4 regions of the Halobacillus trueperi genome follow, and region 1 is predicted to be linked to each of the others. Evidence: riboswitches for the same ligand, from Rfam matches in the RefSeq annotation. Region 1 holds a riboswitch; each other region holds the start of a gene.
What was found. Region 1 has a riboswitch for cobalamin ahead of mmgD (citrate synthase). Riboswitches for the same ligand answer to the same signal wherever they lie in the genome.
Positions count from the first base shown of each region.

Region 2: linked by a shared signal. The riboswitch ahead of DYE48_RS18830 (ribonucleoside-diphosphate reductase subunit alpha) and the one ahead of mmgD (citrate synthase) in region 1 are both predicted to bind cobalamin.
Region 3: linked by a shared signal. The riboswitch ahead of DYE48_RS19950 (acyl-CoA thioesterase) and the one ahead of mmgD (citrate synthase) in region 1 are both predicted to bind cobalamin.
Region 4: linked by a shared signal. The riboswitch ahead of DYE48_RS11315 (DUF4430 domain-containing protein) and the one ahead of mmgD (citrate synthase) in region 1 are both predicted to bind cobalamin.

Region 1 covers NZ_QUAE01000015.1:63,571-71,765, reverse strand. The annotation lists gene DYE48_RS15580 (aminopeptidase) at 1-1,235, shown strand, start outside; gene prpB (methylisocitrate lyase) at 1,582-2,502, opposite strand; gene DYE48_RS15570 (bifunctional 2-methylcitrate dehydratase/aconitate hydratase) at 2,522-3,964, opposite strand; gene mmgD (citrate synthase) at 4,038-5,153, opposite strand; cobalamin riboswitch at 5,595-5,797, opposite strand; partial or broken gene DYE48_RS21600 (helix-turn-helix domain-containing protein) at 6,132-6,218, shown strand; gene DYE48_RS21215 (hypothetical protein) at 6,471-6,632, shown strand; gene DYE48_RS15550 (sodium/proline symporter) at 6,622-8,181, shown strand; gene DYE48_RS15545 (hypothetical protein) at 8,187-8,195, shown strand, end outside.
Region 2 covers NZ_QUAE01000026.1:19,170-27,364, forward strand. The annotation lists gene DYE48_RS18825 (ribonucleotide-diphosphate reductase subunit beta) at 1-807, opposite strand, end outside; gene DYE48_RS18830 (ribonucleoside-diphosphate reductase subunit alpha) at 825-3,038, opposite strand; cobalamin riboswitch at 3,205-3,378, opposite strand; gene DYE48_RS18835 (class I SAM-dependent methyltransferase) at 3,548-4,228, shown strand; gene DYE48_RS18840 (alpha/beta hydrolase) at 4,337-5,185, opposite strand; gene DYE48_RS18845 (pyridoxamine 5'-phosphate oxidase family protein) at 5,394-5,819, shown strand; gene DYE48_RS18850 (cation diffusion facilitator family transporter) at 5,859-6,740, opposite strand; gene DYE48_RS18855 (DUF2254 domain-containing protein) at 6,925-8,195, opposite strand, start outside.
Region 3 covers NZ_QUAE01000032.1:11,237-19,431, reverse strand. The annotation lists gene DYE48_RS19985 (DUF1002 domain-containing protein) at 1-328, opposite strand, end outside; gene DYE48_RS19980 (DoxX family protein) at 774-1,160, shown strand; gene DYE48_RS19975 (type 1 glutamine amidotransferase domain-containing protein) at 1,206-1,727, shown strand; gene DYE48_RS19970 (acyl-CoA dehydrogenase family protein) at 1,766-2,932, opposite strand; gene DYE48_RS19965 (permease) at 3,322-3,696, opposite strand; gene DYE48_RS19960 (helix-turn-helix transcriptional regulator) at 3,699-3,905, opposite strand; gene DYE48_RS19955 (dimethylarginine dimethylaminohydrolase family protein) at 4,039-4,890, shown strand; gene DYE48_RS19950 (acyl-CoA thioesterase) at 5,021-5,491, opposite strand; cobalamin riboswitch at 5,629-5,809, opposite strand; purine riboswitch at 5,948-6,049, shown strand; gene DYE48_RS19940 (xanthine phosphoribosyltransferase) at 6,791-7,378, shown strand; gene DYE48_RS19935 (nucleobase:cation symporter-2 family protein) at 7,375-8,195, shown strand, end outside.
Region 4 covers NZ_QUAE01000008.1:15,909-24,103, reverse strand. The annotation lists gene resB (cytochrome c biogenesis protein ResB) at 1-582, shown strand, start outside; gene ccsB (c-type cytochrome biogenesis protein CcsB) at 600-1,790, shown strand; gene DYE48_RS11325 (response regulator transcription factor) at 1,898-2,614, shown strand; gene DYE48_RS11320 (ATP-binding protein) at 2,614-4,398, shown strand; cobalamin riboswitch at 4,444-4,624, shown strand; gene DYE48_RS11315 (DUF4430 domain-containing protein) at 4,835-5,236, shown strand; gene DYE48_RS11310 (ECF transporter S component) at 5,243-5,755, shown strand; gene sigX (RNA polymerase sigma factor SigX) at 6,508-7,050, shown strand; gene DYE48_RS11300 (GerMN domain-containing protein) at 7,037-8,195, shown strand, end outside.

The DNA of each region.
Region 1 (8,195 bases):
AATGTATAAGTCAAGCAAAGTTGAAAAAGTATGCAGAACTTGCTGTACGAGCTGGTGTAAATCTGCAAAAAAATCAACTATTGATTATTCATAGTGATATACAAAATGCTGCGTTTGCACGTCTAATCCAAACGGCAGCCTACGAGGCAGGAGCTTCAAATGTATTTATTGATTGGACAGATGAACAGTCTACCAAGGAATTTTATTTAAATGCAGCAGATAGCGTCATTGATCACTTTCCTGATTGGAAAGCTGCCCGTTTTAAGGAATGGGACGATGCAGGTGCTGTTTACATACATATCCTTTCTGAGAACTTAGATGTCTTTAAGGACGTTTCTACAGAAAGGATCAATCGTTTCCTAAAAGCTTCTCGTACCAAATTGAGGGATTATTATGCAAAAATTAGATCCCACGAGATACGCTGGTGTCTTCTAGCTGTCCCGTACGTTGAATGGGCAGCTAAAGTATTTCCCAACCTGAGTAAAGAAGAAGCTTTACAATCATTATGGAAATTAATTTTAAAAGGATCTCGGGCAGATGGGAAAGATCCTATAAAAGATTGGGAGAGTCACAATAGAGCCTTCGAGTCTCGAAAAAAAATCCTAAACGAGAGCCAATTTGAAGCGCTGCATTTTACAAATAGCCGTGGAACAGAGTTATCTGTTGGTCTACCTGAGAAGCATCTCTATATCGGTGGGGGTGTCATAGATAAGGAGGGAATTCCTTTCTTTCCGAACATTCCTACGGAAGAAATATTTACTGCTCCTCATAAAAATAGAGTGAATGGCAAATTGGTAGGTACTAAACCTCTGATCTACGGGGGAAGCGTCATCGATGAATTTTATCTAATTTTTAAAGATGGCCGGATTACAGACCATTATGCCGCAAAGGGACAGGAAGTGTTACAAAATCTCATCGGAACAGACGAAGGATCACGCTATCTGGGTGAAATTGCCTTGGTTTCTAATAAATCTCCTCTTGCTCAGGCAGATACTCTTTTTTACAATACCTTGTTTGATGAAAATACGTCCTGTCATATTGGAATCGGAAATGCATCTCCCTCCAATATTCAAAATGGCATTGTCCAATCTGAAGAAGAGTTAAAGGCAGCGGGTCTGAATACTTCACTGTTGTCAGTCAATGTGACCTTTGGTAACGAAGATATGAAAGTAGTGGGTATTAAAAAAGGTGGAACTGAAGTCCTGCTAATGGAGGATGGGGATTTCCAATTCTAATTCGTCTCCAATTTAAAAACAGAGAAAACTAATTTCTGGTGGATTATACTTAGTGCTAGTTATAGTGAAAACAACCTGGGCAGCATTCCTGTTACAAATGAAGATTATGAGTTATGTTTGTGAAAGAATGTACTTAAACAAACGAGTGTGTTATTTAAATATCTATTCAAAATATCTTGATTTAGAGTCTTAAAGGATAGGGGGGCGATTATTCAATAAGAATAGTCGTCTTTTTTCTTTCCTTAATAAAGAGCCGAATTGGGAGAGACCTATATTTAAGATAATTGAGGAGGAACAACAGTATCAAACAAACAAAGAGAAAGGAACGACCTTTCTCTTTGTTTGTTTACTTATTTTCTTTACCTATTTCAGGAAGGACGGTTCTCGCTACTTTTTTGTCCAATGCTTCATAATCGTAATACTTAATGGTTTCATATAGTTCTTCACGTGATTGCATATCCTCAAGCTTTTCTTTTTGAGTATCGGAAGTCATAATCTCTGTAAATATTCGTTCATAAGCTTTGGCAGCTACACGAAGGGAGGTGACTGGATAAATGACCATGTCCATTCCGAACGAGCTGAAGTCTTCGCCTGTGAAATATGGTGTCTTGCCGAACTCGGTCATGTTTGCTAGCAGGGGAGCTTGAATGGCGGAAGAGGCATGGCGAAAATCTTCCTCACTCGTTAAAGCTTCCGGGAAGATCGCATCAGCCCCTGCTTTAACATATTGGTTCGCACGGTCAATGGCTTTGTCCATTCCTTCTACAGACTTGGCATCCGTTCGTGCTATGATGACAAGGGTTGGAGCGACTTCTTTGATTGTGCGGATTTTTTGCATCATTTCTTCGGGTTCAATCAGCTTTTTACCATTTAAATGACCACATTTCTTCGGTAATAGCTGATCTTCGATTTGTACAGCGGCCACCCCGGCTTCGACCATTTCCCTTGCTGCTCGGGCTACATTAATCACTCCGCCATAACCCGTATCGATATCAACAAGCAGGGGGAGGTCCGAGGCTCGGATAAGTTCCTGTGCTTTTTCCGCCATTTCGTTCGAATAGATGAGTCCTAAGTCTGGAAGCGCTCGACTTGCTGTATAGGCAGCTCCGGATAAATAAATGGCTTGGAATCCGACATCTTTTGCAATTTTTGCTGACATACCATCGTGAGCACCTGGAATTTTCAACAGTTCGGGTTGATCAATCAGGCGTTTGAAAACTTCTGCTCTTTCTGGCTGGGTAGACGTTGATTCGAATATCCATGACATACATTTTCCTCCTTACCATTTAAATTTTAAACAGCTCCATGAATTGGTTGACTGGAGTATCCGTCAGCTCATCATAATCCTCACAAAGGTTTAGGATACGGTTCACTTGACGGAATGGAAAGCGTGTCTTTAAATTATTTTGAAATTTATTCAATAGGAGCGGGATTCCTTCGTCACGGCGACGTCGATGGCCGATCGGATACTCGATAGCGATCTCTTCTGTAGAGGTGCCATCATTAAAGAACACTTGGACGGCATTGGCAATGGAACGCTTATCAGGATCAAGGTAGTCTTTGCTGTACTGTTCATTTTCAATGGTAACCATTATGTTTCGCAGACGGTCGATTTCAGGATTCGCGGCTACGTCGTCTTCATAATGGTCTGCATTCAAACATCCATACAAAAGACCGATGGCTGTAATGTATTGCAAACAGTGATCACGGTCCGCAGGGTTATGCAGTGGTCCTTTTTTATCAATGATTCGGATGGCTGATTCATGTGTCGTAATGGTTACACGCTCGATCTCGTCGATTCTTCCTTTGACCTGGTCATGAAGTTGTATAGCTGCTTCTGCTGCCGTTTGGGCATGGAATTCAGCCGGGAATGAAATCTTGAATAAGATATTTTCCATCACATAGGAATCGAATGGACGTGCTAAGGTGAGTTCTTTTCCGCCGAAAAGTACATCCTGAAATCCCCAGCCAGGTGCAGACAAGGCAGTCTTGTATCCCATTTCCCCGTTCATCGTCATCAAGGCGAGCCTTACACCACGGCTTGTTGCATCTCCGGCCGCCCATGATTTTCGGGAGCCTGTGTTTGGTGCATGGCGGTAAGTACGAAGACTCGAGTTGTCAATCCAGGCTTGGGAAACTGCGTTCACTACGTCTTCTTTACTGCCACCTAACATGGCTGTTACGACTGCTGTTGTGGCTATTTTTACGTAAAGAACATGGTCAAGCCCCTCACGGTTGAGGCTGTTTTCTAAAGCTAAGACCCCCTGGATTTCATGAGCTTTTACAATATTCTCAAGAACATCATCCATCTTCAGCGGTTCTTTCCCCTCTGAAATTCGTTTACGGCTAATGTAATCGGAAATTGCCAGGATTCCCCCTAAGTTGTCGGAAGGATGCCCCCATTCTGCTGCTAGCCATGTATCATTGTAATCGAGCCAGCGGATCATGCATCCTATATTAAAAGCTGCGTGGACGGGGTCCAATTCATAGGACGTACCGGGTACGCGGGAGCCATTCGGAACGACGGTGCCAGGAACAATAGGTCCTAAGTGCTTCGTACATTCCGGATAACGTAAGGCTAAAAAGCCGCAGCCTAATGTGTCCATCAGCACGTATTGGGCGGTTTCTAAAGCTTCCTCGCTGGTGATGTTCCCGTAAACCGCGTATTCTGCAATGCGATCCATCACTTGATCCGTAGACTGAGCCTTATTTATTTTCACTTCTGTCATTTTCATCGCCACCTTTTTTATTTTTAAAATGATGTTTGTAATAGCCGACCGGGACCAGCCCGGCAGCTTGCGATTAAGGATGCAGACCACGAGGCCCCGTATAGAGAACTCTCGGCCTGAACAATTTGTTGTTGGCATATTGTTCGGATACGTGAGCACACAACCCAAGCGTGCGGGCAGCAAAAAATATCGGGGTATACAAATCAATCGGTATACCTAAGAGATAGTAGACAGGTGCGGCATAGTAATCCAGGTTCGGATATAAACCTTTTTCTTCTTTCATCAACTGTTCTCCTGCTTCGCACATCTCAAAGAGATCTTCGCGTTTTCTCTCTACTGCCAGTGCACGAAACGCTTCTTTCATAAGAGCTGCTCTAGGGTCCATCTTCTTCATGTACACACGGTGTCCGAAGCCCATGATTTTTTCTTTATTATTAAGTTTTTCATAGAGTAGACGGCGGAATCCATCTGTCGTTTCTCCTTGTAACAGCATGTGCATGACTGCTTCATTAGCTCCACCGTGCAGGTTTCCTTTCAACGAAGCCACTGCTCCAGTGAGGGCTCCGTAAATGTCAGCGTTTGTCGAAGCGATCACACGTGCTGCGAAGGTCGAGTTTGGCATTTCATGCTCGCTATATACCATCAAAGACTGATCAAAATAGTCTGCTTCCGCTTGAGTCGGCTCTTTTCCTGTAATCATGTATAAGAAATTGGTACTATAGGGAAGTTCCTGTTTCGGTTCGACGACTGCTTCATCATGAAGGATGTGATAGCTGTTCGCCACGATATTTGGAATTTTTGCCAGCAGCCTGAGAGCGGTCTTACTGATTTCCTCCTCCCGTCGTCCCTCTAAATTTTTTTCGTACCCTGCAAGGGCAGATATCCCTGTTCGTAAAGCGTCCATCGGGTGGGTTTCTTTAGGCAGTTTGCTGAATAGAGAAATGAAATCAGCTGGCAGGTCATAATCTTTTTTCAATTCTTGTTCAAGAGAGGAGCGTTGTTCGTCATCAGGGAGTACACCTTGCAGTAAAAGCTGGACTAAATCCAGATACTGTTTGTTCTCGGCAAGCTCAATGAGTTCATATCCACGAAGGACGATTTCTTCCGCATCAACATCTAAATAAGACAGTTTTGTTTCGGTTGCAATGACACCGTCTAAACCTGGTTTGTAGGCTGTCTGCTCTGCCATGAAAATTCCTCCTCTTTTTGTTAACGTTTTCAAAATAAGTATTTAAACTTTTGAAGGCACCTGCGGATACCCACACACTTCCTTATGAACAAGGGTATAGGCGGCATCGAGGTTATCCATCTCCTGCTCTTGGCCGTCCTCACTGGGTATCTCTTTTTTTAATTCGTTATAAGTTGATTCGAGGGAACAGGAAACGGAAGAATATAGGTGATTCATAATACTAGCTTTGAATCTATTGACGTAATACTCGGTTGCAGTGGTCAAAGAAAACACCTCTAATCAAATGGAAATGAAGGCAATAAAAAAACAACTTTCAGAGAAAGTTGTTAAGTTGAGAGCATAGCAATTTAATCGAGCATAGAACCAACACCATAAGGTATAGAGACCCTGCTGGTTCTTACTCTTTCACTCGCACTTAACACCTCCTATCCTCGTAGGTATGGATGTTCGCTGACAAAGGCAGGTCTCCTGGCTTATGATCATCACTCCCTGGCCCCTTCCCATTCCCGTTTTTAACGGAGAACAGTGGTCTTTCCAGTTTGCTCCCAAATACAGTTGCGGGACAGCATCGGATTTACACCGATTTCCCTTTTAAGCAAATAAGCTTGAACAAGCTTATTTGCACCTGAGTCTGAAACATATTCAGTTATGACCTTTTCAATATAACAAAGATTTTGAAAATAGACAATTATTTCTAAAAAATGAGTGGTAAACAAGGTGATTGAAATCTTTCAGTAAGACGGAAAGTAAAATTATTGAAATGTTTTAAACCTCATGGCTGTAGGAATGGAATCGATTCTATTATGAAATCTATTTTAAAAGTCGATTGTTACTATTCAAAAAAAGTGCCTGACCCCCACTTCGCTAAAGTGTTAACGTAGTGGGGGTCAGGCACTTTTTTCTGATTTCGATCCTTCAAGGATAGGACCGATTTCTTTATAGAGCACCCGCCTTAATGGGTTCAAGAAAGAAGCTTATAATCGTTTATCCATTTCAAGACAGACCCTTTACCATCGCATCGATAGACTACATGAACTCCTAGGATTTGATTTCATGCATCTATAAAAAGAATAACCATTGAATTTGCATTGTACGCTTATTATTATTTGAAACATGATGGAAACCATATTTACAAATGATCAACTCTTCATTTTCTGCCTATAACGTTAACTTAAAAAGTTAGCGTTTTTTTAAAGTCAATATTTGTCACAATGTTAAATTTTTTTTGAAATATGTTACGAAATGTAAGATGATGGAAGGCGTATAACTCGATAGAATGAAAGCGATAGGACATAAATCAAGAAAGGTTGGTAATACATGTTTAACTTACCGACAGATACGTTTTGGATGTTTGCACCGTGGCCGTTTTTTTGGATGGGTTTAGCAATCTTTTTGTACATTAAATTGAAGAAGGAAGATGAAGCGGAAGAACGGTTAACCCAAAACACCAATGAAGGGAGTAGTCCAATTGAAGATTGATGCCATCGTATTCCTTGTCTACTTATTGGGATTATTGGTAGTTGGTATTTATTTCTCCCGGAAGGCTTCCAAATCCGTTGATAATTATCTTTTAGGAGGAAGAAGCTTAGGCCCTGCTGTAACGGCTCTTACTATGCAGAGTTCTGCAATGAGTGGTTACATGTTTATGGGTGGACCAGCTCTTGCCTTTCAACAAGGTTGGTATGCTCTGTGGTATGCTTTCGGAGATGCTGGGGGAGCAATTGTAAATCTATCAGTGTTAGGAAAAAGAATGAGGAGAATGTCGGAAATTCTAGGCGCTTTGTCCCCCATCGAATACTTAGAGAAAAGATTTGATAGTCCAGCAATAAGGATTGTAGGATCTGTAATTTCTATAATTTTCCTTTTTGGATACGTTTTTGCTCAATTTAATGCATCTGGAAAGGCTTTAGAACAGCTCACGGGCCTCCCGTATTCTATGGCATTATTGCTAGGAGTAGGAGTTATAATATCTTACACGGTCACAGGAGGGTACCTAGCGGTCGTATGGACCGATTTCATCCAAGGAATTATTATGGTTATAGGCGTAGTTGGAATTGCCATACTCGGTTTTATTAATCTAGGTGGACTTTCTGGGTTGAATGAGCAGATAGCTCAAGTCGATCCAAGCTATTTAAGTCCCTGGGGAAAGGATTTAGCATATGTGGGGCAGTGGGGTGTAGTGCTTGGGGCCGTGCTAATATATTCTATTGGTTATATGGGGCTCCCGCATGTGGTCGTTCGCCATATGTCCATGAAAAGCACGAAAACCGTAAAAGGAGCTATCCTATATGCTGCTACATGGAACCAACTCTTCGTCTTTACTCCATACTTACTTGGATTTATGGCAATCGTGTTGTTACCTAATTTAGGGGATCCTGAAATGGTGATCCCTACATTAGCTTATGAATTCTTTCCAGGTATTCTGGCAGCTATTTTATTGTCAGCAGTAATGGCAGCCATTATGTCCACCTCTGACTCTATCTTAATGCAGGCAGGGACAATTTTATCACGTGACATTTACTTACGCTTTATTGATAAGAATGCTAGTCAAAATAAAATGGTAAGTATTTCTCGCTTAAGTATTCTAGCAGCAGGAGTCGTAGGTGTTATTGTGGCTATCTATCAACCACCTTCTGTTTTCGGGTTAGTTGTTTTCTCCTTTGGCGTACTAGGAAATAGCTTTATGGTTCCATATGTAGCTTCGGTGTATTCCAAAAAAGCAAACAAAGTTGGTGTATTATGCGCTATGATAGCAGGGGGAGTAACTAACATTATATGGACCTCTATGGAGCTACAGGACATTACATTTTTACACCCTTTTTTGGCTGGACTAATAATGTCCATATTAGGAATGCTAGTAGGTAATCCTTTCGGCAAAAAACCTGAATGGATTGACGATGTGTTGAATGATGTAAAAAATGGATATAACGTTCCCTATTCCCTGGATAAGAATGTTTCAAGGGATTTGAACCCAGAAGCTAGTAACATATCGAAATATATAGATTCTAAGCAGCCTGTAAGGGAGTAGAAGTTATGGCAACA
Region 2 (8,195 bases), on a different contig from region 1:
GATTAGGTGACGTGCCCACTTGATTTCTAAATCAGCCGCTTGTTTGAACGTATCGGTCACGAACGTCCGGTAGTAATCGTGATCCAACTCAGGGTTTTCATGTAATGTTTCGTTAAAGATATGCCCGAACAAACTGACGTGGATTTGTTCATCGCGGTTGATGTAGTTGATCATTGTACTTGTGGAGACCATCTTTTGATTTCTCGCAAGATTATAGAAAAAGGCGAAACCGGCATAAAAGAAGAGACCCTCGAGCACGACATCATAAACAATCGACTTCAGAAAACCGTCCACGGAAGGATCATCGGCGAATGCCTGATATCCATCAGTAATAAAGGTGTTGCGTTCTTTGAGCACTTCATCATGCTTCCAGTAATCAAAAATCTTTTCCTGTTCTCCTTGATCGACAAGCGTGGACAGAACGTAAGAGTAAGATTGATTATGCACGACTTCCTGAAAGGCGAGCACCTGCATTAAGGCAGATAGACTCGAGTCGGTCAAATAGTCCGCGATTTTCCCCGAATAATCGGTTTGTATGGAATCCAAAAAAGCGAGCAGACCGATGATCTTCTTGAATGCGGTCTGTTCTTGCTCTGAAAGGTCCGGCCACTGCTTCAAGTCGTTGCTCATATTGATTTCATTAGGAATCCAGAAATTTGCAAGCATGGTCTTATACATCGGGTACGCCCATGAATAGCGGGTGTTATCCCAATTTAAGATGTTCGAACTTCTTCCGTTGATGACACCTGTCGAGGCATTTGGTGCTTCGTAATCGACGAGCTTTCTTTTTTGTATCGATCCCTTCATGGTAGGCTTCCTCCTTTTTATGATGAGCAGACTTCACAATCATCAAATTCTTCCTGACTGGATGTTGATCGCGTATAGTAGGTCGTTTTCAATCCGTGTTTCCATGCAGACAAGTGTAAATCCAACAACTCTTTCGCCTGGATGTTGTTCCTTACATAGAGATTAAACGAGATGGATTGATCGATATACTTTTGTCTGATGCTGTTCTGCCTGATGGATGCGTGTTGGTCTACATCGTAGGCGGATGGATAATACCCATAAGTTTCATGGGTTAAATCAGGTGCGGTAACAGGAATCTTGTAATCTTTTTTCTCTTCGGAATAAAATTTCTTGAAAATCGGATCAATACTGGCCGTACTTCCTGCGATGAGGGAGGTACTTGAATTCGGTGCTACGGCCATCAAATATCCATTTCTCATTCCATTCCTGGAAACCTTGTCTTGCAAGGCTTTCCAGTTCCATGTGCCCTCTTGGTCAAACGTTCGTTTAATGAAAAAATCTCCTGTTTGCCAGTCTGATCCTTCGAATAGAGGGTAGCTTCCTTTTTCGGCAGCCAAATCGCAACTAGCTTCAATAGCATGATAGGCGACGGCTTCATACACTTCCTCGGTATAGTCGAGTGCTTCCTGTGATTCCCAGTCGATCTTCTTCTTGGCAAGAAGGTGGGCCCATCCGAAGGTGCCGAGCCCTACACCACGGTAAGACTGGTTCGTGAGCTGTGCTTGTAAAACGGGAAGGGTATTTCTGTCGATGACGTTATCGAGCATACGAACTTGAATCGAAATCAAGCGCTTCAGGACACCGTTCGTGACGGCACGACCGAGATTGATGCTCGACAGGTTACAGACAACAAAATCTCCTGGTGTCTTCACAGATATGATTTTACCGTCTTCCACGTATTGTTCATCCTGGATGGTCGGTTTTTGATTCTGGGTGATCTCTGTACAAAGATTGCTGCAATAAACCATACCCGCGTGACTGTTCGGATTCATGCGGTTGACTTCATCCCTGTAAAACATATACGGTGTTCCTGTTTCAAGCTGACCGATCATGATGCGCTTCATAATTTCGATCGCTGGGACTTTCTCTTTAGAAAGGTCGGGATGGGCGACACAGGCGGCATATTTCTCCCGGAAGGATCCAGACCCTCTTTTTTCATCAAAATGGTCTTCCAGCGAGTAGCCCATGATGCTGCGGACTTCATGAGGGTCGAACAAGTACCAGTCTTCACGGTTTTCCACTGCCTCCATAAAGAGGTCAGGGATGGATACTCCAGTGAAAAGGTCATGAGTCCGCTGGCGTTCGTCCCCGTTGTTCAATCGGCTATCGAGGAAAGGGAAGATATCTTTGTGCCATACATCTAAATATACAGCGACAGCTCCCTGGCGCTGCCCCAGTTGGTCCACGCTGACAGCAGTGTTGTTGAGTTGTTTCATCCATGGGAGGATCCCTGACGAGACGCCTTTGAATCCACGGATGTCACTGCCGCGGCTCCTGATTTTACCTAAGTAAACTCCGATGCCCCCACCGTGCTTACTCAGGTTGGCGATATCGGTATTGCTGTCATAGATGGACTGTAAGGAATCATCGATGGTGTCGATGAAACAGGAACTCAGCTGTCCATACCGTTTTCCTGCATTGGCGAGGGTAGGAGTAGCTACAGTCATATACAAATGACTCAGCGCCCAATACGCTTCTTTGACGAGAGGAAGGCGCTTCGATGCTTTTTCTTCCGCCATCACCACCATGGCGATGATCATGAAACGTTCTTGCGGGAGTTCGTAAACCTCTTTCTCTTTGCTTTTCGCAAGATAGCGGTCGCTTAATGTTTTCAAACCAATATAAGTGAAGAGATGATCACGATCAGGTACGATAGAATCCTCCAATTCTTCCATTTCCTTTTTTGTGTAGTATGTAAGGAGATTCCTGCTGTAAATGTTCTTTTCAATCAATGTTTGGATCAGCCCGTAAAAGTCTTCATAAGGTCCAGATGTGGATCGATTGTGAGCAGATTTTTCGTACATGTCTTCCAGATGGATGCGGCTTGCTACATAGGTCCAATCTGGATTCGATTCATCGATTTCCGCCAGACACTCTAAAATGAATGCATCTTTGTCATTTTTGAGGGTGGGGGACTTATCGATGAGTCGTTGCACATTTAAATGGGGAAAATCTGCTTGCCATTGTTGAATTCTCTCTTGCCAGGACGTGTTTCTTGTTAAGGTTTCCATTATTTTTCACTCCTTAAAAATGAAGGTGTACGGTCATGAAGTCAGGTTTCGGAAAAAATAAAAAAATCCGCTCAACGAAAATTGAGCGGATGAAACCATGAAACGAAGAGAAGACACGAGAGCCTTCGTTCCATCGCTTCATCTTCTCAATCCCCGAAGAAGTTGAAACTGCGACGAACGAAGACAGGTCTCCTGGCTGACACTCGATCTTACTCTAGTCCTTCCCGTGCAGAGCACAGTGGAATGTCCATTTCGCGAGTGATGACAGTTGCGGGGGCAGCTCCGGATTTTAACCGGATTCCCTATTAAGCCTTGTGGCATCTTCTGTTCGTAGATACTATATATAGTGTTTATTTAAGTTTATATTAGCTTATATTGTGTTTCTATCATAACGCTGAAGAAGGAATCATGCAACTCTTTTTTATCGATCTTCGACAAGAATAGAGCTATCATTTCTTTTATGTTCCGCTATAATGGAGGTTAAGAACATTATTGAAAGGGATGATGGTGTGTCTCAAACATTTAATTGGCATAAGGAAGCGGAAAAGCAATGGAATGATCGTGCGGAAATGTGGAACTCAAAAAGTCGTGAGATGTGGGACGACGGGAGCCGGTGTACGATTGTCCCTTTTTTGACAAAGCATGTAACTAAAGGGAAAATCGCTGATCTTGGATGCGGAGATGGTTATGGATCGTATCTGCTTTACAAAGCAGGCTTTAATGTTACAGGACTCGATTTGTCAGAAGACATGGTCACGCGAGCGAATGAACGAGTGAATGATGAGCGGATCTCATTTGTTCAAGGAGATTTGACAGACCTGCCGTTTAAAGATGAATCGTTTGACGCGGCGATGGCGATCAATTCATTGGAATGGACGGAAGTCCCGTACAAGGGCCTGGAAGAAATGAAGCGGATTTTGAAGCCGGGCGGCCGATTATGTGTCGGCTTACTCGGACCTACAGCGATGCCGCGCATCAATAGTTATCGCAGGGTATATGGGGAAGAGGTCATTTGTAATACGATGATGCCATGGGAACTTCAAAAAATGGCAGAAGAAACCGGCTGGACCTATGTAGAAGGTCAAGGAGTGTACAAACGTGGGGTGGAAGACCATCACATCGCGCAGCTGGATGAAGAATTAAAGCAGGCCTTAACCTTCATGTGGATCTTCATCTTTGAAAAAAAATAAACAACAAAAGCACCCGATAAGCGGGTGCTTTTTATTTGGGAATAAATGTATGACCTGGTACACCAGATAAATACATAGAAGTAAATAAGTGTATGACCAGGTCGTCCTTTATTCTCCTTCCTCGGTCCAGAAGAATTCTTTGAGTAATTGGTCCACTTCTTCGAGTTCGTGGAGGCCGGAATGTGTGGCAAGCGGGTTGTAGAGGCGCTTTTCCTCATACTGTCCAAAGGGGACGATTTCTTCCAATCCACTCACACTCGAGGCATGGACAAGGCCGTCCCAATGCTCGGCTTCAGGGTCATCGGCATTGATGACACCAGCTATAGCAAACACTTCCACATCATTCGGGAACTGATCCTTATTCTGCACCATCTGCTTTAAAGCTTCAGAATTCGGCCGCAGGTCAGTTGTTGCCGCTCCGTAATTGGATGCGAAGTAGCCTTCTTTTTCAATGCCTTTAAAGGGGCTAGCAATGACGGACAGTTTCTCTACTCGAGGAACAGAATATTGGTGGTCGCTCAGCAAGTAATTGACCGATGCGATACCTCCCATCGAGTGGCCGACGAGGTTCACTTGTTGAATGTTGTAATCGGCTTTTAAACGCCGCATGATTTCAGAAAGCCAATGGGTCTGGTTATAGATACTTGCACGATTGTTTTCGAAAAGCACTTGGATGAATGGATTGTGTGTTTCAGCAAAACCACCTCGGATGGTGACATGCCCACGGTTGGAGACATAAACTGTCATATGTTTCTGTCCCCATTGTAAGTTCTGCATCCGGTCCATCATCGTTTCGAAGCTTCGCGGGCCACCTTTAAAGCCATGCACGAACAATGTGGGTACAAGGTCTTCGCGGTCCACGGGTTCAGAGCTTCCGGGTCTTGAGTTGATCATAAAAAAGAGCAGGCCGATCAGAAGGGAGCCCATCAAGATCGGCGCCCATTTTTTCCATAGCATAACGTTTTCCTCCTGAAAAACAGATCTATGAATAGTGTAACGGCTAACGAGTGTCGCTTCCTGGTATATTTATGAAAAAAGAATGACAATGTGTCGAAGATATCATTAGCATACCCGGATCTGTCAATGGACATCGAAGGGTTTATCTCCCATTTTTCGGGGAAAACTGAAATTGTAAAAAGATTGGATTACGGAAAGGAGCTTTCCATTGAATCAAGAAGAATTGAAAAAGAAGATCCACGAAGTCATGGACCAACATAAAGTTGGTACGCTTGCCACAGTGAAAAATAATAAACCCCATTCGCGTTATATGACGTTTTGGAATGATGATGAGTTCACTTTCTATACCCCAACGAACAGAGAGACTCATAAAGCGGATGAAATTGAAGCGAACCCACATGTCCATATCCTTCTCGGATACGAAGGGGAAGGATATGGGGATTCGTATTTAGAAGTCGAGGGACAGGCGAAGATTCGTGAAGATCAGGAGATCAAAGATAAGTTATGGAACGATCACATGGACCGCTGGTTTGATGGCAAAGATGACCCTGAGTATGTGGTACTTGAAATCATGCCGGAAAATATACGCTATATGAATCAGGGGCAGGAAACACCTGAACGTCTTGATATGTAAAAGCAAAAAGTGGTCAGCTGCCAGGGCTGACCACTCTTTTTATTGAAGGGAACAAGGTTCGTCTTCATATTCGATTTCCAGAGTGATGTGCTCGAGTGAAATCGGATGTAAGATTTCTTTGACCTCCTCTTTCACTTTACATATCTCTTCCTTTGTCGCTTCTGCACGCACAACGATGTGAGTGGAAAAGGCATGATTTTCTCCATCCATTGACCACAGGTGGGTGTGATGAGTGGATTGAACATCAGTCAAATCGTTAATTTTTCGTGAAAGACCCTCAAGGTCAACCTCCGATGGGACACCTTCAAGGAAAAGTCGCATCGTCTGGATGAGATTTTTCACCACATTATATAAGATGAATAATGTAATTCCAATAGAAGCGATTGGATCCAAAATCGGCACATCAAAAAACAGCATAACAATACTGACTCCAAGGACAGCTACCCAACCAAGGACATCTTCAAGGAGATGCCATGTCATGACCTTCTGGTTCATGGAGTCCCCGCCTTTAAGCCGGAAAACGGCTGCACCGTTAACGAGAATTCCTAAGATGGAAAGAGCGATCATTCCTCCTGCATTCGGCTGCTCGGGGTTTAAGAGTCTGGGCACGGCCTCTGTCAAAATGAAAATGGATCCGACAATCAGGACCACGCTGTTGATCAAGGCCGCTAAAAGAGAGAAACGCCGATACCCGAAAGAAAAATGATCCGATTGTTCTTTTCGGGAAAACTTCTGTAAAAACCAGGCGAGACCGAGAGAAAGAGAGTCCCCAAGGTCATGTAAGGCATCAGAAAGAATCGCCATACTATTTGTTAGTAAACCACCGATCAATTCAATAATGGTAAAAAAGAAATTCAAGAAAAAAGCGGTTTTGATTTTACCGGTAGTTGAATCGATATGATGGTGGTGATGATGTCCCATAGTGCTCACCCTTTTTCAATACATGATTATATGCTCATATATATAACGTATGAAAGATAAAAAGTATTGTCAATCCTTTTAGGTTTTACCTGCATAAGGAAGACTATGACCCTCCATTAGATCTTTCATCGCTCATGATAAAGTTCAGGGACACGGGCCCTGAACTTTTTTTAATGGATGGATTTTAATCGGTTGGATAGAACCTACGATGGATCGAGTAATAATCGAGCTTGTTGCCTGTCACCGTTGATAATCTCTTCAGTGCCTCCAATAGGAAGGTTTTGTCCAACTCGTAGATGACTTTTGTTTCGATATGGTCGATGGTGTTGCAGGCGAATTCCCATAGCATCTGGTGCTTAGAGCTGTCGATCGATTCGGCAACCATCGCAATGGAGTCGACAAGCTCCGTAATAATCAGATGATTGTCACGTGCATAGTGCCGAATATAGCCAAAGCCGCGGTAGATGTAGGACTCAAAGGATTCAGAAAGCAGAACCACTCGGACCTGCTTTTCGTTATCCATCAGGTAAGGAGTGAATGTAATGTAATCCTCTACGGTAAGCATCAACTCGGCCATTTGATGGATGGTGTTGGTCGCGGTTTTCGGATCGTCATTTCCAAGAGATTTAATCGCGATTTCGGCTAGTTTGTGCATACCCATTTGAATATCTTGCAGTTCTGTTTCTTTGTAATCAATAATGACCATCTTGCAATATTTTTCTTCATCAATGTTTTCAGCACCAGGCCCCCAGTAGCTGATCAAATTGTTGCTTTTCAAAATATAATCGCCCACTTGGGCATGAAATTGAATGATGATGTCATCTTTTCTTGCTTCTTCAATCATCTTCTTATAATCGACAAGCTGAATGTATCCAGATTTAATGGCACCAATAGGGTTCGCCTTCGATCGTTCAGCTTCTCTCAAGTCCCCTGGTTCTTCGGTCCGGTACTGTTCAAGGTCTTTCCTCAAGGTCTGGTTGATGATTTTCTCGGAAGAATGTTTCATTGTATCTGTGATATTGTGCACTTGCATCCAAGTTGTTGCATGGTTGATAAAATAAATGAATGTAACGGAAGATGTGAAAGCAAGGAAAATTGTGACGATCGGCACCGCTACGAAGAATTCGTGCCTTGTATTTCCGATAAATAGGAACACGAGCAGAACATAAACAAAATTACCATTGAATATCCCAAGTGCGTGCTGTGTCCTGCGGTCTGCGACGAAGTTGAGAAGCATCCTTGGTGAGAACTGACCACTGAATGTTGTCAAGACGACGAGCAAGGAGTTCAATGTGAAAGCGCTCAGAGTCAGAATACCACCAATGAGTGTACTGACAAGCATCCGGGTAATATCTGCGTTGATTCTGAACACTTCAAACGTATACTGTTCGATTTGAAAAACGATATCCAACAACAGGGTGACCACAACAAAAAATATGGACAATAATATATAGT
Region 3 (8,195 bases), on a different contig from region 1:
CGATTTCAATATTCAATCCTTCTGCATTATCCTTGTGAATGATTTTGACAGATGAGTACATATTCGAATTCGGGTTTCCCCCGATATAATTGGCAAGATCCTGGCCATTGACAGTAAACTCATCGACCTGGTCATGCTGGTTAACTTCAAGCAGCTCAGACACTTCAGCTTTCTGTGCTTCAGACAAGGCTTCTCCATAAACGACAATCGGCAGACCCAACTTTTCATTGATGCCCTGATCCCCTGTCGAAGCGGAAATGCTCGAAGGCAAAGCGAACGCTGTAAACAAAACGACGATCAACATCCATAGACTGACACGTGTTTTCATGTTCTCGACCCCTTGTAAAAATGGTAGATCCCCACTTACGTTATGCGGAACCTCCCATCTATTATACCCGACAAATAGATGCGCGGGTTGTCATAATAGACGTACGAGAGGGAGAAAAAGTTTCAAACTCAGCACACATTTCTTTTTTACAGCTCTGAGTGAACTTTCATAAAAAGTTATTCAATAATTGGCAGGATTGTTGAAGAATCGATTTAGAGACTTTTGTTAAGTGGATTGGGGCTGCGGGGAATGACTCGCTTTCCGCGGGGGCGCGTTGAGCCTCCTCGGCGCTCCCCCACAGGAAAGCGAGTTGCTTCCCAACCACCCCTGACGTCCAACACGGCAACGAACCCCGAAAACATCTAGAACTGAGCCTTCCACAATCGGGAGCTTTTACGCAACTATTTTATAGGATGGATAAACGAAAGAAAGGATGGACGTTGTTATGAAGATTGCACGCCAAATCGGCCTTTATGTATTTGCTACCGCTCTGTTTTACGCAGGAATCACCCACTTCATGTATGATCATGGATTTGCCCAAATGCTGCCTTCCTGGGTACCGCTTAAATTAATTATCGTATATGTTACAGGAATTACGGAGTGGCTCCTTGCCCTTCTGCTTGTTTTCCCGCAAACGCGGAGAGCGGCTGGGTTCGCTACGGCTGCTTTTCTATTCATCGTCTGGCCTGCTAATTTTTATGCTGCCATTTATGGCATACCAGCTCCTTGGAGCGAAGAAACCAATCAGACCGCTTTATGGATACGTCTCCTCTTCCAACCTTTGCTTATTTGGTGGGTGCTCGTCGTTTCCAAAGATTCGAAAGAGGTGTAACCATCTGATAAAATGGGGATAGTGAAAAGGACAAGGAGGGTGTATATGCGATTAGAAGGAAAGAAAGTCATCCAATTGGTCAGTAAAGATTTTGAAGATCTTGAACTATGGTATCCGGTGCTTCGCCTCCAAGAGGAAGGAGCTACCGTCCACCTTGTGGGTGAAAAAGCAGGCGAAGAACATCCAGGGAAATATGGAGTTCCTGCAACGGCTGATTATGCATTCGAGGACATCAATCCAGCTGATTACGATGGAATTCTTGTACCAGGGGGATGGTCTCCCGATAAGCTCCGACGTTATGATAAAGTCATTGAAATGGTCCAGCACATGGACAATGAACGCAAACCGATCGGTCAAATTTGTCATGCAGGCTGGGTGCTTATTTCTGCCAACATCCTGAAAGGACGAAAAGTCACAAGTACCCCGGGAATAAAAGATGACATGATGAATGCTGGTGCAGAATGGTTCGACGAAGCGGTCGTCCAAGATGAACACATTGTTTCTGCCCGTCGTCCGCCTGACCTGCCTCCATATGCCAAAGCACTTGCAGACTTACTCGCTGATTAATCATAGACAAAAACCAGAGCTACTTAAGCTCTGGTTTTTTAATCGTCTTCGGTAATAGCTTGCTTAGCAAGCATCGACACAACCGCATCATCCATCGGTGGATTATGCAATCCAGCCCGTACATCACGGTAATATTTTTCAAAGGCATAGGTTTTGGATAACCCACGGCCCCCTGCAATCCGCATGGCTAGATCGACAACTTCATTAGCCGTGTTCGTCACCGCCAGCTTTACAGAAGCAAGTTCTGCTCCCATATGATCCCGTTGTTCTGGCTCTTCATCCCATTTTCTCGCAATTGAATATAAGAAAGAATGGGCTTGAAGCAGTTTCCACTCCATTTCCCCAATCTTATCTTGAATGTGCGCCACTTCAGAAATCGGGCTATCAAGACTATTCGGTTGAAAGTCTTTTGCAAAAGCAATCGCATCGTTTCGAGCGGCTACGGCAATTCCTAAATAACAGGCAGGAATGTGCAGCAGCCATCCCTTTGGCGAAGGTTTGCTCCCATTTTTCAGTTCTACAAGATCGGATTCCTGAAGCTCGACATCGTCCATCACAAGGTCATCACTCGCTGTCCCTCTCATTCCAAGCGTATCCCAAGTTTTATCAACCGATATCCCTGGCTGATGTCGGTCAATTAAAAACCAGCCAACCGCATCCTTGTCTTCTACATAAGCAGACACAATGTAATAATCTAAATGCTCTGCCATGGATGTGAACGATTTCCTTCCGTTCAAAATGTATTCATCTCCACGACGAACCGCTATGGTTTCCGGTATTCCTCCCCGCGTCGGACTTCCGGTTGCCGGTTCTGTCGCCGCTCTGTTTACCACTTTTTGTTCTGAAACCACTTCATTCACAAGCCGATCATACGCCTTTTTGTCCCATAATTGTTCTTGAGAAAGCTCCATCATGATCCCCATGTGCCATCCGATCGACAAAGCAACAGCACCATCACCTTCTGCAATTTTCTCCTGCATCAGTAAGAATTCGTATAAAGATAATCCTTCTCCACCTTCAGATTCTGGTAAAGACATCGACGGGTATTTCTCATCTTTAATGACTTTCAGCGTCTCATAAGAAAAAGATGCTTCACGATCCGTTTCTGTAATATGTTTGCGCGCCTCTTCCGCGATCCGATCCGCCTTTTCAAACAATTCCTGCTGTCGAACGTTTTTTATCCAACGTTTCCATACACCTGCCAAACCAACCACTCCCGATTTTTTATTATAATCAAATCATACCTGACAACTCGGGATGAAGCCAACGCCATGCTTGTCTGATTCACTCCCTTACAACATACCCTATGTACAAAAAATCATTCTGTATCAGCAAATGTCTTTTCGCATGTAACTTTTTGTCCAGTGGGCCCGCTTAACAAATAATTCCCACGACATTTCCCGGGAAATGTCGAAATACGGATCATCTGTTCACATAGACAAAGACCATGGAAACTAGAAAACGGCCGCTATTAAATTATCAGCTTTACCATTCCTTTTTGTTAATGAGCGACTTTTACGATCTTTCTTAATAGACAAATAAACGAATGCAAAACTGATAAGAAACATGAGCGTCCATTGAGTCACTCCTTTTTTCAGTATCGCCTTGCTAAGATGACCATCGTTAAAAATACCGTCACAATGTTTAACGCTAATAGGACACTGAGTAAATCAACAGCGCTGAGCACGACCACTTGCAACGAAATCATAAGGTGGAAGATCCCCATTACCCCCATCATAATGAAGAAAGAGTAAAACACAGCCTTATGCCTGATCCATTTCATGCGTTCATCCTTCTGTTTAAACTGAGGGTATAAGTAGCTCATGCTGAAAGATAAAACTCCTAAAGAAACCATGGTCCAAATCATAGACGGCCATTCACCACCCATCGTCCCCACAACAATTAAGAAAACTCCTATTAGAAAGAAGAATACACCGATGACTTTAAAAGCGTTAGAAGTGTAATCCATCCTCATTCCCCCTTCTTTGATTCATAAATAAATAGATCTTCAATTCGTACACCAAATACGCGCGCAATTTCAAACGCAAGCGGCAAGGAAGGGGAATATCTGTTTTTTTCAATCGATATTATCGTCTGCCGTGATACCTGCAATTTTTCTGCTAATTTGTCCTGTGACAAACCATGTTTTTTTCTATACTCCATAAGCCGGTTTCTCATACCACCCCTCCAATTACTTCCAGTGTAATGTAAAGCAACCTTTGCGTAAAGGTTGCTTTACATTACATATTTTATTGTTTTATTCGCTGTCCCCAGGGGAAGAAAAGGGATATGAATAAAAGGAGGATCTATCATGGTTGGAATAGCTTCGGAAAACAGTATTCATTGTGACACCGAATATTCGCCGCTGAAAAAAGTCGTAGTCGCCAAACCCTCTTATATGAAAATCACTGATATCATCAACGAAACTCAAAAACATTACAAAAACCAAAACATAAATGTCAAAACAGCTCTTCAGCAACATGAGCATTTCGTGGCGATTTTAGAGGATCATCAAATTGAAGTCATACAACTCCCAAGTCAGCCGGACCTTCATGAACAGGTGTTTACAAGAGATATCGGATTTACGATTGATCATCAACTGTTCATCGGCTCTATGAGTGAAAAGGTTCGTAAACAGGAAACGGATGTCCTGCGAAGATGGGCGAGAAGAAATAACATCGAGGTAGAAGAGAAACTTCCTTCATCGATTGAAGGCGGAGATATTGTGTTAGACGGGGCCACGGTGTGGGTCGGAGAAACTAAAAGGACGTCCCGTCAAGCGATCCGTGAGCTCCAATCGCGTCTTCCTGATCATCAGGTTGTACCTGTTTCTTTGAGAGGGGATATCCTTCATTTGGACTGCGTATTCAACATGATCGATGAATCTACTGTCATCCTTTATCCTCCTGCTTTTACAAAAAACAGCATGGAAGCCATCACCGCACGTTACAAGGTGATTGAAGTCACCGAGAAGGAACAGTTTACCATGGGACCGAACGTTCTTTCCATTGGAAACCGTAAAGTGATCAGCCTCCCTCAAAACGAGCGACTAAATACACAGTTAGAGAAATATGGGTTTCATGTGATTCCTGTCGACCTTTCAGAAATCATCAAATCCGGAGGGTCGTTCCGATGCTGTACTTTGCCATTAAAACGAACATAAAAGCAGCCCGCTTCTTTTAGAAGGGGCTGCTTTTTTTGAATGGAAGAAGTCCACACAACTATTATAAGACATCACCTAAAGTATGGGGTCTGTGGATTTGATTACTCGTTTTTAAAACATTAAGTATCTGTCATCTAAGCGCCGGTCTACTTTTTCGATGTTCCCTCCTGGATGGAGCCGTTTCAAACAATCTTTTGTCTTCCTCTGTCTCAGGGAAGATGGGCGGGACCGGTGTCGGTTTCCCTTCAGCATCTACTGCGACCATCGTTAAAAATGATTCTGTCGTCATCACTTTTCGCCCTTGCAGTAAGTCATCAGCAAAGACTTTTACATAGACTTCCATGGATGTCCGCCCTGTGCTCGTCACACAAGCTTCTAACGTCAATGCGTCCCCTACCTTAGCAGAAGATAAAAAATCCACCGAGTCTATCGAAGCAGTAACAACAACACAGTTTGAATGCTTCATGGCGGTCAGTGCCGCAATTTCGTCGATATAAGAGAGAACTTTCCCTCCGAAAATGGTGTCCAGGTGATTTGTATCTGGTGGGAGCACTAATCTTGTTTGCGTCATTCTAGAATAATGGACAGGTAAAGGTTCCATGAATGGGTTCCTCCTCTTTGAAAATGATTAGCCCGCGAAGGGAGAAATACAAATAAGATTCTCCCTTTGATTCATGGAACCGAAAAAAGCTCTTGATAGATCCAATACACGTAACATCCTCCTATCTCCCGTAGGAAATCATGTTCTTCCTTATGGCAGGTCTCCTGGCTCAGGTTCATCAGCACACAGCCCTTCCCATTTATGAAACAGTGGGTCATCTATGCACCTCCCCATTACAGTGGCGGGACCGCGTTGGCTTTTCACCAAACTTCCCTTTTCAGCTTCTATGACGAAGCCACCATAAGGCGATCATTTTTTCTATGGAAAAGAGAAACTCTCTTCCCATCCACTATCTCCTAAACATCCATCCCTGTCAACACGAACAAAACATCGAATATAGATCGATAAATTCTTAAAAAGGGGTTGATTACGAACAATAAACTGATATACTATCCATATCATTCGAATATAAGTTTTCATATAATCGCGGGGATATGGCCTGCAAGTTTCTACCGGTTTACCGTAAATGAACCGACTATGAAAAGCAGTACAAGACACCGGGACTTTCCTGTCCACGGTTTCATTGTTTTTGTCTTCGTCCAGCACGAAAAGACTTGCTTTCCATAGAGGAAACAAGCTTTTCGTGCTTTTTTGTTTCTAACGTTCCCTGAGCTCTAATTGTTCAACTAAATGGCAGGATTGTGGAAGACTCAGTTTCGAGACTTTTGTTGAGTGGATGGGGGCTGCGGGGAATGACTCGCTTTCCGCGGGAGCGCGGTGAGCCTCCTCGGACTGCGTCCTGCGGGGTCTCACCAAGCACTTTTTTCCCGCAGGAGTCTCGCCATTCCCCTCCGCCCTTTAGCCATGTGAGTATCTCGAAACCATTTCTCAGGAAGTCTGCTTGTATGCTCAAGCGAAATGAATAATATAAAACTATGCCCCAGTGGCATTCCTAGCGTGAAAGCTTGATATAAAGCGCTTTGTGTCGCCTTATGAATGGTGTGGAAAACGTCCCTCTTGGTATAAGGGTTCGTTTCTCCTTAATATCGAAATGGGGTAGTTGGGAAGCTGCGAGACTCCCGTGGGAGAAGGAGATAGGCGAGATCCCGCAAGGCGATAGCCTGAGGAAGCTCGGCGCTCCCCCACAGGAAAGCGAGTAGCTTCCCAACTACCCTTGACTCCAAATACGGCAAACGAACCCCGGTTATCTTGAAACTGAGTCTTCCAGAAAAGGGAGCTTTTATTGAACAGCAGTAATTGAGCTTACAAAAATACTTAACCTAGAAAGGTGTGTTGGATATGGATCGCTTGAAAAAGAAAATCGTTGAAGAGGGGAAAGTTTTATCTCCGTCCGTCATTAAAGTCGATGCGTTTTTGAATCATCAAATAGACCCTGTACTCATGAAAGAAATTGGAGAAGAGTTTGCGAGCCGTTTTAAAGAGTTGGGGATTACGAAGGTGCTGACATTAGAGTCCTCAGGTATCGCACCCGCTCAAATGACAGCACTCAGCCTAGGTGTTCCTGCAATTTTTGCAAGGAAGAAAAAATCATTGACCATGAAAGACCACCTTTACACATCAAAGGTGCATTCATTTACGAAGCAAGAAACAAATGAAATCTCCATATCGAAAGACTTCATGACTGAAGATGATCATGTCTTGATCCTTGATGATTTTCTAGCGAATGGTCAGGCTGCGAAAGGGCTGATTGACCTTATAGAACAATCAGGAGCATCCATCGCCGGTGTGGCGATCGTTATAGAGAAAGGGTTTCAAGATGGGGGCCGCCTTTTACGACGCCAAGGAATAAAAGTAGAATCCCTTGCTACCCTTTCATCACTTGAGGACAGTACGATTACGTTTGAAACACAGGAGGTATCCTCATGAAAACAACTGCTTTAGCCATTCAACATTTGTTGGCGATGTATGCAGGAGCGATTCTCGTTCCATTGATTGTCGGTGGAGCCCTTGGTCTGAATTCAGAACAACTCACTTACCTTGTCGCCATTGATATATTAATGTGCGGGGTGGCTACCATTTTGCAAGTCGTCCGCAACCGTTATTTCGGTATCGGTCTTCCTGTCGTCCTTGGCTGTACGTTTACCGCTGTCGGTCCGATGATCGCCATCGGAGGTCAGTATGGGGTTTCGGCGATTTACGGTTCTATTCTCGTTTCCGGATTGTTCGTCATCCTGATCAGCCGCTTCTTCGGGAAACTTGTCCGATTCTTTCCACCTGTCGTTACTGGGACCGTTGTAACGATTATCGGAATTACATTAATTCCTGTTGCGATTAATAACATGGGTGGTGGCCAAGGGGCTGAAGATTTTGGTTCACCTGCCAATCTTGCTCTTTCCTTTGGAACGCTTTTATTCATCATCCTTCTATATCGTTTCACAAAAGGATTCATGCGCTCCATCGCCATTCTGATCGGTATTTTAGGAGGCACCATTGTTGCTGCTCTCTTTGGGATGGTCGATTTCTCAGCTGTCCATGAATCTGCTGTCTTCCATATGATCGAACCTTTCTACTTTGGGACACCGAGCTTTCATTGGTCTGCTATTTTGACAATGATTTTAGTGGCCATGGTGTCTCTCGTTGAATCTACTGGCGTTTACTTCGCATTAAGTGAAATGACAGAGAAGAAATTGAATGAAAAAGATCTAGCCAGTGGTTATCGTGCAGAAGGAATAGCGATTCTATT
Region 4 (8,195 bases), on a different contig from region 1:
TTCAGTGAAATGTCTTTCAAAATCCACGACAAGGATGATGAAGATACCAACTTTGGCGAGTTTACCGTCGATTTGACGAACCCACAATCTACATATGAGCTGGACGAAGGGTTCCGGGTGGAAGTCGTAAACTATTTTCCTGAGTATGAAATGCAGGACGGTCAGCCGGCTTCAGTCTCCAAGTATCCAAAGAACCCAGCTTTCGTATTCAACCTGTACCCACCAGGTGAAGAAACACCTGAAACTAGTTTCCTAGGTATAGGGGCGAATATCGATGCTGGAGAGAATAACCAATATAAACTTGGCCTAACAGGCTTCGATACGCGGGACGTCACAGGTCTGACTGTGAAAAAGGATCATACGTTAGGAATCATCTCTCTCGGAGGCGCGATCTTCATGATCGGCGTCATTCAGGGAATGTATTGGAACCATCGTCGTATCTGGCTCCAGCCAAGATCAGACGGAGCGTGGATTGCGGGACATACGAATAAAAACTGGTACGCCTTGAGAATGGAAATTGAAAAATCAATTGAAGGCACTCACATCGAGGCCCCTCAGGACCAGTATGAAATGAAATCATAGAGTCAGGAGGATGAAATATGGGAGATTGGACAGCCATAAGCGGCAATCTGCTCTATGCTGCTTTTTTCATCTATTTAATAGCGACCTTCTTCTTTGCAGGAACCATACGCGATAAAAAGAAAGGGAAGAGCCGCGTAGCAGGAAATATCGGAATTACGCTTGCGATTATCGGGTTCCTCACTCAAATCGGATATTTTATTACGAGGTGGATCGCAAGCGGTCACGCCCCGATCAGTAACTTGTTTGAATACACGACGTTTTTTGGAATGATGCTTGTCTTCGCATTCATCGTTCTCTACTTTATTTACAGAGTGGATCTCTTAGGGCTATTTGCTTTACCGATTGCCCTGCTATTGATCGCTTTTGCAAGCATGTTCCCGACGGAAATTTCACCTCTTGTCCCATCTTTGCAGTCCCATTGGTTATATATCCATGTAACTACTGCATCACTTGGTCAAGGGATTTTATCGGTTAGCTTTGTCGCAGGCTTGATCTTCTTGATCAGCCAGGTGGACCAGAGCAAGCGTTCCAAACATACGGTTTGGCTCGAGTTTGTCCTTTATGTCATTGCGGTGACGCTTGCCTTCATCATTGTTTCTTCATCCTTCAGTGCGATGAATTACGAAGCGAGTTTTGAAGCACCGATTGAAGGACAACAAGCGGAGATCACGTACAACATGCCAGCCATTGTAGGACCTTATCAAGGAGAATTGATAAGTGAAGGTAGCATGTCTCCATTGTTCCAAGCGCCAGAATGGATGCGCGGGGAGGATGCGGCGAAGAAATTCAACACCTTCCTATGGGCACTTCTTGGTGGAGTAGTTCTTTACTGGGGTACAAGGTTGATCTTAAGAAAACGAATCGCTGCAGCTATACAACCACTCCTAAACAAAAAGGTGAACCCTGAACTTGTCGATGAAGTATCTTACCGCGCCGTAGCCATCGGTTTCCCTGTGTTTACATTGGGAGCACTGATTTTTGCCATGATTTGGGCTCAGCAAGCCTGGGATCGGTTCTGGGGATGGGATCCGAAAGAAGTGTGGGCACTGATTACTTTCTTCTTCTATGCCGCCTACCTTCATTTACGTCTATCCAGAGGTTGGCAGGGAATGAAGTCCGCATGGCTTGCAGTCGGAGGCTTCGGAATCATTATGTTCAATTTGATTGCGGTCAACTTAATTATTTCAGGCTTACATTCTTATGCATAAAAAACAAAAGGCAGGCGAGAATTCTTTGAACTCCGCCTGCCCTTTGTGTAAAGGATAAAGGTAATGAACCCATAAGCGTATTATTTCTATGATGTGGAGGTTTTTAAATGGATCAAGAAGCGAAAGTGTTAGTAGTGGATGATGAAGAACGTATCCGCCGGCTGATTCGCATGTACCTGGAGAGAGAGGATTATATCATTGATGAAGCGGAAGACGGGGAAGAAGCCTTGCAAAAAGCGCTTCAGAATGAATATGATGTGATCCTGCTTGATTTGATGCTTCCAGGAAAAGATGGGATTGAAGTGTGTAAAGAGCTGCGTGAGAAGAAAGCCACTCCAGTGATCATGCTTACGGCCAAAGGGGAAGAAGCCAACCGAGTGCAAGGTTTTGAAGTGGGAACCGACGACTATATTGTTAAACCATTCAGTCCAAGAGAAGTCGTTTTACGAGTGAAGGCGCTCCTGCGTCGTTCTTCTTCTACGAAGTTTTTAGAAACGGAAACATCGGCGCGGAATGTACTTGTTTTCCCTCACATGACAATCGATAACGATGCTCACCGTGTGACTGCTGATGGAAAGGAAGTGGCTTTGACACCGAAAGAGTACGAGCTTCTTCACTACATGGCGCAGTCTCCGGATAAAGTTTTTGACAGAGAACAATTGCTGAAAGAGGTATGGCAGTATGAATTTTTCGGCGATCTTCGGACGGTCGATACCCATGTTAAACGACTCCGCGAAAAATTAAGCAAAGTTTCGGCAGAAGCGGCAGGGATGATTGTTACGGTATGGGGAATCGGCTATAAGTTTGAGGTATCTGGTGACTGATGTTCTGGCGTAGTGTAGTCGGGAAGTTATGGTTCACCATCTTATTATTGGTTTGCTTTGTCCTCTTTATATTGACTGTTCTTCTCCTAGAGTTCTTTCAAAACTATCATGTCGTAGAAGCTGAAAGACATCTGCTGCAGACGGCGGACCGAATTTCAGACGTCGTGGATCGCTATGAACAAGAGGAAGACCTTTTACTATCGACAACAGCCCTTGTCAAAGATCCGGCAAGTCGAGCCGTCATTGTAAAAGGAGAGGATGATCCGCTGGTTTCGGAAAGTGATTCTGATTCACTGCCTGTGCTTGATTATGAATGGTTTAAAAATGACGAAGATACAGCAACCGTTTTGAATGAAGGCGCAGATGTTAAAAAAGTGGCCGATCTAGGAAATGGCGAGACTGGAGTCATGGTTGTCGGCACTCCACTTAATAACCAGGACGGGGCTGTTTTTGTCTATCAATCACTGGATACGATTGAAGAAACGTCCGAACAGACGACAAAAATCATATTCCTGGGTGCTGGAATTGCCATCGTATTGACGACCATTTTCGCCTTTTTCCTCTCCACTCGAATCACGGCACCTTTGATTAAAATGAGAGAAGGTGCCCTCGAACTTGCCAAAGGCGAGTTCAACACGAAGATACCCATACGTACCCATGACGAAATTGGTGAATTGGCGATGGCCTTTAACCGGATGGGCCGGGAGTTGAAGTTTCATATCAATGCTCTGAATCAGGAAAAAGAACAGCTCTCGGGTATTTTGAGGTCGATGGCAGATGGCGTCATAACGTTTAATCGCGAAGGGGATGTGCTCATTTCCAATCCCCCCGCACAACAATATTTAGATGCCTATGCGTTTGAAAATAACGCTGCATCCACGTCTGCTGATCAAACGTCCCTTCCAGAATCGCTGAGGGATTTGTTTAACGATGTTATCACGGATGAAAATGAATCCATGATCGAGATGACATTACAAGGCAGGTCCTGGGTGATCATCATGACACCTTTGTATGACAAAGAAAAAGTACGTGGAGCTGTCGCGGTCCTTCGGGATATGACGGAAGAAAGAAGACTGAACAAGCTCCGCAAAGACTTTATCGCTAATGTATCCCACGAATTGCGTACCCCCATTTCCATGCTGCAAGGGTATAGTGAAGCCATCGTGGATGACATTGCAGAATCAAAAGAAGACAAAAATGAACTCGCGCAAATCATCCATGACGAGTCGCTCAGGATCGGTCGTCTTGTCAATGAGCTTTTGGATATAGCACGGATGGAAGCGGGACATATTCAGTTGAATGAAGAATCTGTTGAAATTGAGCCATTTTTGAACAAAATCATTCGGAAATTCAGTGGGATTGCCAAAGAGAAGTCTGTAGACCTTCACTTGAAAGTAGAAGGAGAGTTCGGGTTCCTCGATTTCGATCCTGATCGTATTGAACAAGTGTTTACAAATTTGATTGATAATGCAATCCGACATTCCGACCCGGGTAGTGAGGTACAGGTGATTCTTGAAAAAGATGAGAAGGAATGGATTGCAAGTGTCAAAGACTCCGGGTATGGAATTGCCGAGGAAGACCTTCCATTCGTCTTTGAGCGTTTCTATAAGGCAGATAAATCGAGGAAGCGTGAAGATAAAAATTACAAAAAAGGCACAGGGCTCGGTCTTGCGATTGCGAAAAACATTGTAGAAGCCCATGATGGGACCATTAGTGTGCATAGCAAGTTGAAAGAAGGAACCACCTTTACTTTTAAAATTCCTTTTAGACATAAGGAAAAATAAAGTTGCTATATTCGGAAAATTGTTGTAATCTTGTTTATGGAAACTTCATAAGAAGAGGATTCAGGTGTCTGAAAAGACTTGATAGGGAATCTGGTGGAAAACCAGAACTGTCCTCGCAACTGTAAGTGTAGACGAAAAGGAAATTCCACTGTACCTTCAGGTATGGGAAGGATCCTGATTAGGATGACGCACAAGTCAGTAGACCTGCCTGATCCAACGTTTCAAAGCTTCGGGGATTGAGCATTTGAGACAACCGATCGGTATGACGTGGAACGTAGATCTTATCCTTTCGTTTGTCTTAAGCTTACCCTTGTAGAAGGGTAAGCTTTTTTTGTGGTAGGAAAGAATTTTACGATTTCTACATACATGTGACTTGGTTGTCTTCACTTTTCTCTCCTCCTGGCCGTGAAATACAAAGAAAAAGGGAGAGATTGTCATGAAAAAATGGAACACTGTTTTAACAGCCCTGATGCTAGCTGTCGCCGTACTAGCTGGATGTGGAGCACAAGAGGAAAAGGAAACATCGACTACTCAGGAAGAACAAGTACAGGAAGTGACAGTACAAGTACAGTTATCTAAAAACGATGGCGAAGAAATGATGGCAGAAGATGAAATTACAGTAGAAAAAGGAACCACCCTCATGGAAGTCATGGAAGATAACTATGAAGTAGAACAATCAGAAGGGTTCATCAACAGCATCGAAGGCATCGCCGGCAACCAAGAAGAAAAAATGGCTTGGATGTACACCATTAACGGCGATGAAGCAATGGTTGGAGCCAATGAGTACGAAGTAGAGGATGGAGACGAAATCGTTTTTGATTATCAATCTTGGGAATGATGAAGGATGAATACCTATAAGTTAACATTGATTGCCATGCTCGCATCCTTAGCCATAGCAGGAAGAATGGCTTTAGCTCATTTTCCTAACATCCAGCCGGTGACCGCAATCATTATTATTGCCGGTTTCTGGCTCGGACCTAGTGCAGGAATCCTCATTGCTCTGCTCACGACCTTTGTGTCCAATGTGTTGTTGGGCATGGGGATATGGACCATCTGGCAGATCATTGCCTGGTCAATCATAGGAATCATTGCAGGTCTCCTGGGGAAATATTGGTCCAAAATGCCATTCTGGGCTCTTTCCATCTACGGCTTTATCAGCGGACTTTTTTTCGGCGTCATTCTTTCCTTAACGATGCGGGCTGCGGGCCAGCCATTTTGGGCGTATTATTTAGCAGGCCTCCCGATGGATATCAATCATGCGGTATCTAATACTGTGTTCATATTGGCACTATCTCCAATACTCGGAACACTTTTCCAACGCTACGAAAAAAGAAACGCCATATCAAAAGTATCTTAGCTACCCGGACCAAGGGTAGCTTTTTTGTCCTCTTACCCCTGTTATTTATTAAAGTTAATGGCAGGATTGTGTAAGACTTGAATTCGAGATATTCTGGGGTTCGTTCGCCGTATTGGGAGTCAGGGGTGGCTGGGAAGCTACTCGCTTTCCTGCGGGGATGGCGGCAAGCCTCCTCGTGCTTCGCACTGCGGGGTCTCGCCAGCCCATCCATTCCCGCGGGAGTCTCGCAGCTTCCAAGCCACCCCATTCGATGGATATGAGAAACGAACCCACATACACGAATGGAGAGTCTTTCATAACCACTACATTCTAGTTGAAAAGCCCTTTATAGCAAGCGTTAGGATACAAATGGCTGCTTGTTTGAAAGTTTAATTCATTACTTTCATTACGCTGGAAAGCTGCTAATTCTGGAAGTAGTTTCGAGATATTTATAGATCAAGGGGCGGAGGGGAATGGGGAGACTCCTGCGGGAAAAAAGTGCATGGTGAGACCCCACAGGACGCAGTCCGAGGAGGCTCACCGCGCTCCCGCGGAAAGCGAGATATTCCCCGCAGCCCCCATCCACTCAACAAAAGTCTCGAAACTGAGTCTTCCATAAACGGGAGCTATAATTGAATTTGGGATAGAGGTAGTGGGCAGTTGATTTTCTTTTGGAAACGCGGTTCCTTTTTCTTTTTTTGCATATTAAGATAGAAAGTGTAACTTTTTTCATACATAAAACGACTATTAAAGTGACCCAGGAGGTACCACCATTGCGAACGTTCTTTGATGAACTATACGAAAACTATCACCATGACCTGTTTCAGTTTCTCATCTATATGGTCAAGGACAGAAGTCTTGCTGAAGACTTGGTTCAGGATGTTTATGTGAGGGTCATGAAATCATATGATTCATTCAATGGAAAAAGCTCTGAGAAAACATGGTTGTTTTCCATAGCCAGACACGTAGCCATTGATTATTTCCGCAAACAAAAAAGAAAGAGAAACCGCTTCATGGAGTTCTTTGATTGGACTGAGAAAGGTGAGCAAATCAAAGATCAGAATAAAATGCCTGAAGAGATTGCCGTGCAGAATGATGAAATTCAACAAGTCTATCAAGCGCTCGACAAATGTACGGTCGATCAGCGAAGTGTGTTGATTTTCCGTTTCATTCAAGGCATGTCCATAAAAGAAACAGCAGAAATCTTAAGCTGGAGTGAGAGTAAAGTGAAGACGACTCAACATCGAGCCATGAAAGCTCTGAAGATGATACTTGAAGAGATGGAAGAGGGGAGGGGAGATCGTGAAGAAGCGTAATGACGAAGATATCAAAAAAATATTAGGTGAACTCCCTTCTATGGATGACCGCCAATCGAAAGAAATGCTCTACCAAAAGGTTTCATCACGCGTAAATACACCAAAAAGGAAAGTAGCTCCATGGCTTTTTCCTGGCTTAGCTACGATTGCTGTTTTGCTAGTACTTGCCGTGTTCATTCCTGTCTTTTTCAGTAACAATGGAATGCTTACCGTGGAAGAGTCTGCCGATCGTGCGAATGAGAATGCAGAATCCTCGTCGGCGACTGAAGAAACAGCTCCATCTCTTGATTCATCTACCTCAGAGACTGAAGAGGAAAGTGCTGAAATCAAGGAAGCTGAACCTTCCAGCGAGGATAAAGACCTCCCTCCTGAAGAAAATGTAGAAGAAGAATCCCAAGAGAAAGAGGAAGAATCAAAGCTTGAAGAAACACAAGAAGAGCCTGAGGCAGAGCTTGAGTCACTGGTTTTAAGGAGTGACGAAGGTGGTTATGATACGGTGTCTTATCCAGGGAAAAATGCTGAAGTCATTCTTCCTATCCTCCAGAAGCAGCAGGAAGTCGACACATTTTCACCAGAGAGGTACGGTTTAGCTGAGAGAGCTGTAGAAGGAATCGAATATGAAGTGGATGAAACAGAAGGTTCGGCTGTCGTTACGTTTCCTGATGGTTTCACCGTTAGTGGATCTGCTTGGGCAAACGCGATCATTGAAAGCATTCGATGGGACTTGGAATACGTTCAACTAGAAGAAATTTCTGTTCAAACCGAATCAGGTAATCCCGTCAACCTGGGAAGCTACGGAGAAATGTCGGAGGTTCCTGTCATTCAACAAGGGGAGTACATCTTTCAATTGTATCAATACGAAGGTTCCTCTGAACGTTTATTAGCTCCCATTTCTGTTGATGGTTTTCCGACATTCCAGGATGCTCTATCTTTGATGAAGGAAAAAGGGAGAGGTCTCTTTGTGAGCCCAGCCGTGCCAGAACATGTTCAGTTTACTTCAACGACAGTAGATGAAGGTATAGTGAATATAAATCTTCAACATGAATCATGGGCAAGTGAGCAACAGCTTTTGACGATGGTTGAAGCCATCCTTGCTACAGCAGGACAGTTTGGTTTTGAAAAAGTCAAGTTCAATGGTGTGAACG